DNA from 2 places in the Streptomyces sp. NPDC087440 genome. Region 1 is predicted to be linked to the other one. Evidence: predicted binding sites of a transcription regulator. Region 1 holds the regulator's gene; the other holds the start of a gene.
The links. The regulator HspR, encoded in region 1, represses chaperone genes until heat shock. The targets are predictions, from matches to a motif close to TTGAGNNNNNNNNNCTCAA.
Positions count from the first base shown of each region.

Region 1 (4,409 bases):
GTGTACCAGACGGAGAAGTTCCTCTCCGACAACGCGGACAAGGTCCCCGGCGAGGTCAAGACCGAGGTCGAGACCGCGGTCACCGAGCTGAAGGAAAAGCTCAAGGGCGAGGACACCGCTGAGATCCGTACGGCCACCGAGAAGGTCGCCGCCGTGTCCCAGAAGCTCGGCCAGGCCATGTACGCCGACGCCGGTGCGGCCCAGGGCGCCCCGGGCGCCGAGGGTGCTGCCCCGGGTGCCGGTCAGGCCGCCGACGACGACGTCGTCGACGCCGAGATCGTGGACGACGAGAAGGACAAGAAGGGCGGCGCTGCCTGATGACGGAGGAGACTCCGGGCTTCGAGGAGAAGCCCGACGTCTCTTCCGGCGCGGACGACGCCGAGCCGAAGGCCGCTGAGTCCTCCTCCCCGGAGGAGGGCTCGGCGGCCCCGGCCGACGCCGCGAACGCCGCGAAGGACGTCGCACTGACCGCCCAGCTGGACCAGGCCAAGATGGCGCTCTCCGAGCGCACGGCCGACCTCCAGCGCCTGCAGGCGGAGTACCAGAACTACCGTCGCCGCGTGGAGCGGGACCGGATCACGGTCAAGGAGATCGCCGCGGCGAACCTCGTGACCGAGCTCCTCCCGACCCTGGACGACATCGGCCGGGCCCGCGAGCACGGCGAGCTGGTCGGCGGCTTCAAGTCGGTCGCCGAATCGCTCGAAACGGTGGCCGCGAAGATGGGCCTCCAGCAGTTCGGCAAGGAGGGCGAGCCCTTCGACCCGACGATCCACGAGGCCCTGATGCACTCGTACGCGCCGGACGTCACCGAGACGACCTGCGTGGCGATCCTTCAGCCGGGCTACCGGATCGGCGAGCGTACGATCCGTCCCGCACGGGTCGCGGTGGCCGAGCCCCAGCCGGGGGCGGCGGCCGAGAAGTCGGAAGACTCCGATGACAAGGAGAGCGGTGACCCCGAGAAGGGGTAGTACCGCACTCGGCATCACGGGTCCGAGAGGAGGGACGTCGAGGAAATGAGCACGAAGGACTTCGTCGAGAAGGACTACTACAAGGTTCTCGGCGTCCCCAAGGACGCCACCGAGGCCGAGATCAAGAAGGCGTACCGGAAGCTGGCCCGGGAGTTCCACCCCGACGCCAACAAGGGCAACGCCGAGGCCGAGGAGCGCTTCAAGGAGATCTCCGAGGCGAACGATGTCCTCGGGGACGCCAAGAAGCGCAAGGAGTACGACGAGGCGCGCGCCCTCTTCGGCAGCGGGGGCTTCGGCCCCCGCCCCGGGGCGGCGGGCGGCTCGTTCAACTTCGACCTCGGCGACCTCTTCGGGGGCGCGGCGGGCGGCACCCAGACCGGTGGCTTCGGCGGCGGCATAGGCGACGTGTTCGGCGGCCTCTTCAACCGGGGCGGCGCGGGCACCCGTACGCAGCCTCGGCGCGGCCAGGACATCGAGTCCGAGGTCACCCTCAGCTTCACCGAGGCCGTCGACGGCGCCACGGTCCCCCTGCGGATGTCCTCCCAGGCCCCCTGCAAGGCGTGCTCCGGCACCGGCGACAAGAACGGCACCCCCCGGGTGTGCCCGACCTGCGTCGGCACCGGCCAGGTCTCGCGCGGCGGCGGCGGAGGCTTCTCGCTCACCGACCCGTGCGTCGACTGCAAGGGCCGCGGCCTCATCGCCGAGACCCCCTGCGACGTCTGCAAGGGCTCGGGCCGGGCCAAGTCCTCCCGCACCATGCAGGTGCGCATCCCCGCCGGTGTCACCGACGGCCAGCGCATCCGCCTGCGTGGCAAGGGCACGCCGGGCGAGCGCGGCGGACCCGCCGGTGACCTCTACGTGGTCGTCCACGTCGACTCCCACCCGGTGTTCGGCCGCAAGGGCGACAACCTCACCGTCACGGTCCCCGTCTCCTTCACGGAGGCGGCCCTCGGCGGCGAGGTGAAGGTACCCACCCTCGGCGGACCGCCGGTCACCCTCAAGCTGCCCGCCGGGACGCCCAACGGGCGCACCATGCGGGCCCGCGGCAAGGGCGCGGTCCGCAAGGACGGAACCCGCGGCGACCTCCTGGTCACCGTCGAGGTCTCCGTACCGACCGATCTGAACGACAAGGCCAGGGAAGCCCTGGAGAACTACCGTGAGGCCACGGCGGGCACCGACCCGCGGGCCGCACTCTTCCAGGACGCGAAGGGAGCGTAGGAGAGAGCGATGGACGGCCGACGACGAAACCCCTACGAGCTGACCGACGAGTCACCGGTGTACGTCATCTCGGTCGCCGCCCAGCTCTCCGGCCTGCACCCGCAGACCCTGCGCCAGTACGACCGCCTCGGCCTGGTCTCCCCCGACCGCACGGCCGGGCGCGGCCGCCGCTACTCCGCCCGCGACATCGAGCTGCTGCGCACGGTCCAGGCCCTCTCCCAGGACGAGGGCATCAACCTGGCCGGGATCAAACGCATCATCGAGCTGGAGAACCAGGTCGCCGCCCTCCAGTCCCGCGTCGCCGAACTCTCGGCGGCGGTGGACGGCGCGGCCGCCGCCCTCCAGCAGCGCGAGGCCCAGGTCCACGCCTCGTACCGCCGCGACCTGGTCCCGTACCAGGACGTGCAGCAGACGAGTGCGCTGGTGGTGTGGCGGCCGAAGCGGTCGTCGGACTGAGTCCGTACGCGTACCGAAGGGGCCCGGGAGCAACTGCTCCCGGGCCCCTTCTGCGTGCCCCCGTCAGGGGATGAGGTCGGTGACCACGTCGACCAGGGTCAGCCACATCGGCTGGCCGCCCGTGCCGTAGGCCGCGGCGAGGGTGTAGCCGATGGAGGCGTCCACGGGCTGCGGGGTGGTGTCCTCGCGCCACTCCACGAGGACGGTCTCGTCGCCGTCGGCGGTGAACTCGCCGAGGGTCGCGCCGTCGCGGAGGAAGCTGCTGGTGTTCAGCGAGGTGGGGACCAGGCGGTAGTGGACGCCGGCGTGGGTGGCGTCGATCTTGTACGTGGAGCGGCGGAGGCGGCCCCTGCCCGGGGTGATGGAGGCCGGGGTGTCGTCCACCGTCAGGGTGAGGTGGGTGGCGGAGCGGGTGCCGATGGCGCTGTAGGTGTCGGCGCCGTCGATGCCGCCGGTACGGGTGAGGTCGGTGCGGGGGATCGCCGGGCCCGAGACGGTGATGCGGGCGTGGGGGGCGATGATCACCGTGACGGCACCGAAGAGGGGGTCGTCCAGGGGCGGGCGGGACGCCGGGGGGTGCGGGTGGTTCTTGGTGAGGTCGGTCATGCCGTGGCCTTCGGGCGGGAGGGGACTGGCTTGCTGGCTCACTTCTGGAGACCGTACCGAGGGGCGGAGGGTTGCGCACTCCGGGGACTTTGTGCAGGTCAGGCGTCGAGGATGCCGGACGTGGCGATGAGGTAGCCGAGTTGGGCGCGGTTGGTGGTGCCGCCGAGGGAGGTGGCGAGTTTGGCGATGTGGGCGCGGCAGGTGCGGATGTTGAGGCCGAGGCGGTGGGCGATGGCTTCGTCGGTGTTGCCCTCGATGAGGAGGCGGGCGATGGTGCGGCGGAGGTCGGTGGTGTGGTGGGGGAGGGGCTCGGTGAGGGGGACGGCGTACTGCCAGTGGTGTTCGAAGACCTCGGTGAAGTAGCGGATGAGCGCGGGGTGGTGGATGTGCAGGGCCATCTCGGGGCCGGGGGAGGCGGGGATGAAGGCGGCTGTGTCGTCGAAGATCATCATGCGGTCGACGCGTTGTTCGACGGTGCGGATCTCGCAGTGCGCCGGGAGGCGTTCGGCGTAGGCGTAGACGCCGTAGCTGTAGCGGATGCTGTGCTGGTAGAGCGTGCGGATGCGGGCGTTGCGCTCGATGGTCGGCTCGGCGCGCACCAGGGCGTCGGCCAGGGTCTTCGCCTTGCGGGCGCCGCCCGGCTGGATGGTCAGGACTTCCGTGTGGGCTTGGGCGGCCGCGTGGTCGAGTGCTGCGTCGATCTGGTCCTTGCCGGTCAGGACGGTGAGCGCGGGGCGCTGCTCCGGATTCAAGGCCTGTCCGTTCTCTGACGGTGCTCTGGACGGTGGGTTCAACCGTCGAGCATGCCGGATCTGGCGATGAGGTAGCCGAGTTGGGTGCGGTTGGTGGTGCCGCCGAGGGAGGTGGCGAGTTTGGCGATGTGGGCGCGGCAGGTGCGGATGTTGAGGCCGAGGCGGTGGGCGACGGCTTCGTCGGTGTTGCCCTCGACGAGGAGGCGGGCGATGGAGCGGCGGATGTCGGCGGCTTCGGCGGGGAGGGGCTCGTCCAGAGGGACGGCCAGGTGCCAGAAGCGGTCGAAGGTGCTGGTCAGGAAGGCGATGAGGAGGGGGTCCCGCAGTTCCAGGGCGGTGCGGGTGCCCGGTAGGACGGGGACGTACGCGACCGTCCGGTCGAAGATCATCAGGCGGGGGATGAGTTCGT
Region 1 is NZ_JBIUXN010000002.1:542,065-546,473, reverse strand. Features, by position in the region: gene dnaK (molecular chaperone DnaK) at 1-318, shown strand, start outside; gene grpE (nucleotide exchange factor GrpE) at 318-968, shown strand; gene dnaJ (molecular chaperone DnaJ) at 1,014-2,186, shown strand; gene ACIO3O_RS07300 (heat shock protein transcriptional repressor HspR) at 2,196-2,642, shown strand; gene ACIO3O_RS07295 (hypothetical protein) at 2,706-3,290, opposite strand; gene ACIO3O_RS07290 (helix-turn-helix transcriptional regulator) at 3,347-4,000, opposite strand; gene ACIO3O_RS07285 (helix-turn-helix transcriptional regulator) at 4,039-4,409, opposite strand, start outside.

Region 2 (4,409 bases), on a different contig from region 1:
CGTCGAGCTGTGCGCCCCGCCGGGAGAAGTCCGCGTTCACGGCCGTGTACTCGTCCCGCATCCAGCCGATCCCGAAGCCCGGGTCCAGGCGGCCGTTGCTGAGGAGGTCGAGCGAGGTGAGGCTGCGGGCGAGGAGGAGCGGCGGGTACCAGGGGGCGTTCAGGGTGCTGGTGCCCAGGCGGACGCGGGTGGTGGCGGACGCCGCGACCGAGAGGGCGACGAACGGGTCCACGAAGTTCTTGAAGCCCTCGGGGTACGGGCTCTCGGCCGTGTACCCGGGATAGATGTCACTCGGGGCGACCGGGGTCAGGGCGCGGTCGCCGACCCAGAGGGAGTCGAAGCCGATCTCCTCCGCGTCGCGGGCGAAGGAGGCGATGAGGTCGGCGCGGGCGTGGGTTCCGTACTGCGGCAGCGTTATTCCGATGTCCATGGCATCCATCTGTATCACCGGGTACGGGAGCGACAGGAGGGGCCGTACGGGATCAACTCCCGTACGGCCCCTCGCACATGAGGTGTCGTTACGCGGCGACCGGTGCCGCCACCTGCGCCGGAGCCAGGGCGATCTCCAGCACCTGGCGGACGTCCGTCACCGGGTGGACCTCCAGCTTCTGAAGGATTTCGGCGGGTACGTCGTCCAGGTCGGGCTCGTTCCGCTTCGGGATGACGACCGTGGTGGCGCCCGCCCGGTGTGCGGCGAGGAGCTTCTGCTTCAGGCCGCCGATGGGCAGGACGCGTCCGGTCAGGGACACCTCGCCGGTCATGGCCACGTCGGTGCGGACCAGGCGGCCGGAGAGCAGGGAGGCGAGGGCGGTGGTCATGGTGATGCCCGCGCTCGGCCCGTCCTTGGGCACCGCGCCCGCCGGGAAGTGGATGTGCACGCCCCGGTCTTTGAGGTCGGCGACGGGGAGTTCCAGTTCCGCGCCGTGCGAGCGGAGGAAGGAGAGGGCGATCTGTGCGGACTCCTTCATCACGTCGCCGAGCTGACCGGTGAGGGTCAGTCCGGAGCCGCCCGTCTCGGCGTCGGCGAGGGAGGCCTCGACGAAGAGGACGTCGCCGCCCGCGCCGGTGACGGCGAGCCCGGTGGCCACGCCGGGGACGGCGGTGCGCCGCTCGGCGGGGTCCTGGGCGGACTCCGGCACGTGGTGCGGTCGGCCGATCAGGTCCCGGAGGTCCCCGTCGGTGATCGCGAACGGCAGCTCGCGGTCGCCCAGTTCGTGCTGGGCGGCCACCTTGCGCAGCAGCCGGGACACCGCGCGCTCCAGGTTCCGTACACCCGCTTCCCGCGTGTACTCGCCCGCCAGCTTGCGCAGCGCCGACTCGTCGAGGGTGACCTCGCCCGGCTCCAGGCCCGCGCGGTCGAGCTGGCGCGGCAGGAGGTGGTCGCGGGCGATGACGACCTTCTCGTCCTCGGTGTAGCCGTCGAGGCGGACCAGTTCCATCCGGTCGAGGAGGGCCTCGGGGATGGCTTCCAGCACGTTGGCGGTGGCGAGGAAGACGACGTCGGAGAGGTCGAGTTCGACCTCCAGGTAGTGGTCGCGGAAGGTGTGGTTCTGGGCGGGGTCGAGGACTTCGAGGAGGGCGGCCGCCGGGTCGCCCCGGAAGTCGGACCCCACCTTGTCGATCTCGTCGAGGAGGACGACGGGGTTCATCGACCCGGCCTCCTTGATGGCCCGCACGATGCGCCCGGGCAGCGCCCCGACGTAGGTGCGCCGGTGCCCTCGGATCTCGGCCTCGTCGCGTACGCCGCCGAGCGCGACCCGTACGAACTTGCGGCCCATGGCGTGCGCCACGCTCTCGCCGAGCGAGGTCTTTCCGACACCGGGCGGGCCCACCAGGGCGAGCACGGCACCCCCGCGACGGCCCCCGACCACACCAAGACCGCGGTCGGCACGCCGCTTGCGCACGGCCAGGTACTCGGTGATGCGCTCCTTCACGTCGTCCAGGCCCGCGTGCTCGGCGTCCAGGATCTCGCGGGCGCCGCGGATGTCGTACTGGTCCTCGGTGTGCTCGTTCCAGGGCAGCTCCAGAACCGTGTCCAGCCAGGTGCGGATCCAGGAGCCCTCCGGGGACTGGTCGCTGGAGCGCTCCAGCTTCTCGACCTCCTTGAGGGCGGCCTCGCGCACCTTCTCCGGCAGGTCGGCGGCCTCGATGCGGGCCCGGTAGTCGTCGGACTCCTCGCCCTCGGCCTCGCCGTTCAGCTCGCGGAGTTCCTTGCGTACGGCGTCGAGCTGCTTGCGGAGCAGGAACTCGCGCTGCTGCTTGTCGACGCCCTCCTGGACGTCCTTGGCGATGGTCTCGGCGACGTCCTGCTCGGCGAGGTGCTCGCTGAGGGCGGCCAGGGCCAGGCGCAGGCGGGCGACCGGGTCGGCGGTCTCCAGCAGCTCGACCTTCTGGGCGGTGGTCAGGAAGGGCGAGTACCCGGAGTTGTCGGCGAGCGCGGAGACGCCCTCGATCTGCTGCACGCGGTCCACGACCTGCCAGGCGCCGCGCTTCTTCAGCCAGGTCGTCGCGAGGGCCTTGTACTCCTTGACCAGCTCGGCGACGGAGCCGGGCAGCGGGTCGGGGTCGGGCTCCTCGATCCGGGCCCCCTCCACCCACAGGGCCGCGCCCGGCCCGGTCGTGCCCGCGCCGATCTTGACGCGGCTGCGGGCCCGGATGAGGGCGCCGGGGTCGCCGTCGGACAGCCGGCCGACCTGCTCGACGGTGCCGAGGACGCCGGTCCCGGCGTACGTCCCGTCGATGCGCGGAACAAGAAGCACCTGCGGTTTGCTGCCGTTGGTACGAACGGCAGCCTGTGCCGCCTCGACCGCCGCGCGCACCTCGGTGTCGGACAGGTCCAGGGGCACCACCATCCCGGGCAGCACGACCTCGTCGTCGAGCGGCAGCACGGGCAGGGTGAGCGGTGTGGACGTCGATGCCATGATCTCCCCTTGGGCAGTGAAGTTGAGCTATGTGGACTCAATGCATATGAGCGCTCCAGTGTTCCCCAACCCGTGTTCGCTCTGAGCGATCAGCCGTCGACGCCCGCCCCTTCGACGCGATGTAATAGACCAACTCAACCAGTGACTATTACACCGGGGGAATCCCATGGCCTTCGCCACCACCGACGACGCCGTCCGCGCCTGGGCCGGGGGCTGGGCGCTCTCGCGCGGCACCGCCGATCCGGTGCCGCAGCCGTGGGGCGTCACGATCGACATCGGCCTGCCGAAGGCCGTCACCCGGCACGTCCTGTTCGACACGTACGCCTCCGACGAGGCGACCGTCCGCAAGGTGCTGCGGGCGGACAGCGCGCCGGGCACCTGGATCAAGTTCGTCCAGCCGCCCCAGGACATCGCGCCGTGGCTGGCGGAGGGCTGGGAGTACGACACCCCGGGCCACCTGATGTCCCTCGCGCTCACCCCGGACCTGACCGCCCCCGAGGTGCCGGCCGGCTACACCCGGCGGAGCTGGACCCGGGCCGGGCTGACCCGGGTCGTGGTGCTGGCGGCCGACGGTGCGCTCGGGGTGCGCGGGCAGGTGGCCGTCACGGGGCGCACGGCGGTGGTGGACCAGGTGGAGACGAACCCCCTCCACCAGCGCCGGGGCCTGGGCACGCTGATGATGCGCACCCTCCAGGCGTACGCGGCCGAGCAGGGGGCCCGGGACTGCGTGCTGGGCGCGACGGACGACGGCCGGGCCCTGTACGCGACGCTGGGCTGGCACCGGCACTCGCCGCTGACGGGGGTGTTCCGCGCCTGAGGGCCGCCTGAGGGCTACCTGGGGGTCACCGGACGGGAGTGTTCCGCACCCAGGGACGACCTGGGGCCCGCAGAAAGGGAACGCGCAGGCGTGGTCCGTACGTCAGAGCCTCAGCCAGCGGCATCAGACGGCACGGCACACGACGGGAGCATCATGCGATCCACTCGATCCGCGCGGTCGACGGCGGCGACGGTCTCGACAGCGGCGATCTCCGCCGCCGCCCTCTGCACCACCCTGCTGCTGGGGGGCTGCGACGACGGCAAGGAGCCCCCCACCGGGAGCCCGAGCACACCCGTGACGGCACCGCCCTCCACGCAGGCACCCGTCACCGCCACCCCTCCCACCATTCCGCCCGCGAACGGCGACCCCACCTCACCCGCGCCCGCGCCTCCGCCCGCCACCGACCCCCAGCCCTCCGCGTCCCTGCCCCCGCAGGGCGAGCGCCTCGTGACCGCCACCGTCAGCGGCGGCATCGACGGGCGGCACCGCAGCGTGCTGGTGAGCAACGACGGCAGTTACACCACCCTCGACCGCAAGAAGCCGCCGAAGACCGGCCGGATGGGCGCCAAGGACCTGGCCGAACTCAAGGACGCCCTGGCCGACTCCGACTTCGCGAAGCTGCCGCGCGTCTCGATGGCCGACCCGCCGATCATGGACGGCATCACCACCGC
Region 2 is NZ_JBIUXN010000004.1:105,818-110,226, forward strand. Features, by position in the region: gene ACIO3O_RS11540 (TIGR03619 family F420-dependent LLM class oxidoreductase) at 1-430, opposite strand, end outside; gene lon (endopeptidase La) at 519-2,921, opposite strand; gene ACIO3O_RS11550 (GNAT family N-acetyltransferase) at 3,088-3,738, shown strand; gene ACIO3O_RS11555 (hypothetical protein) at 3,892-4,409, shown strand, end outside.
Region 2: lon (endopeptidase La) is a predicted target of HspR. The motif match lies at 2,944-2,962, and genes of this name have one in related genera.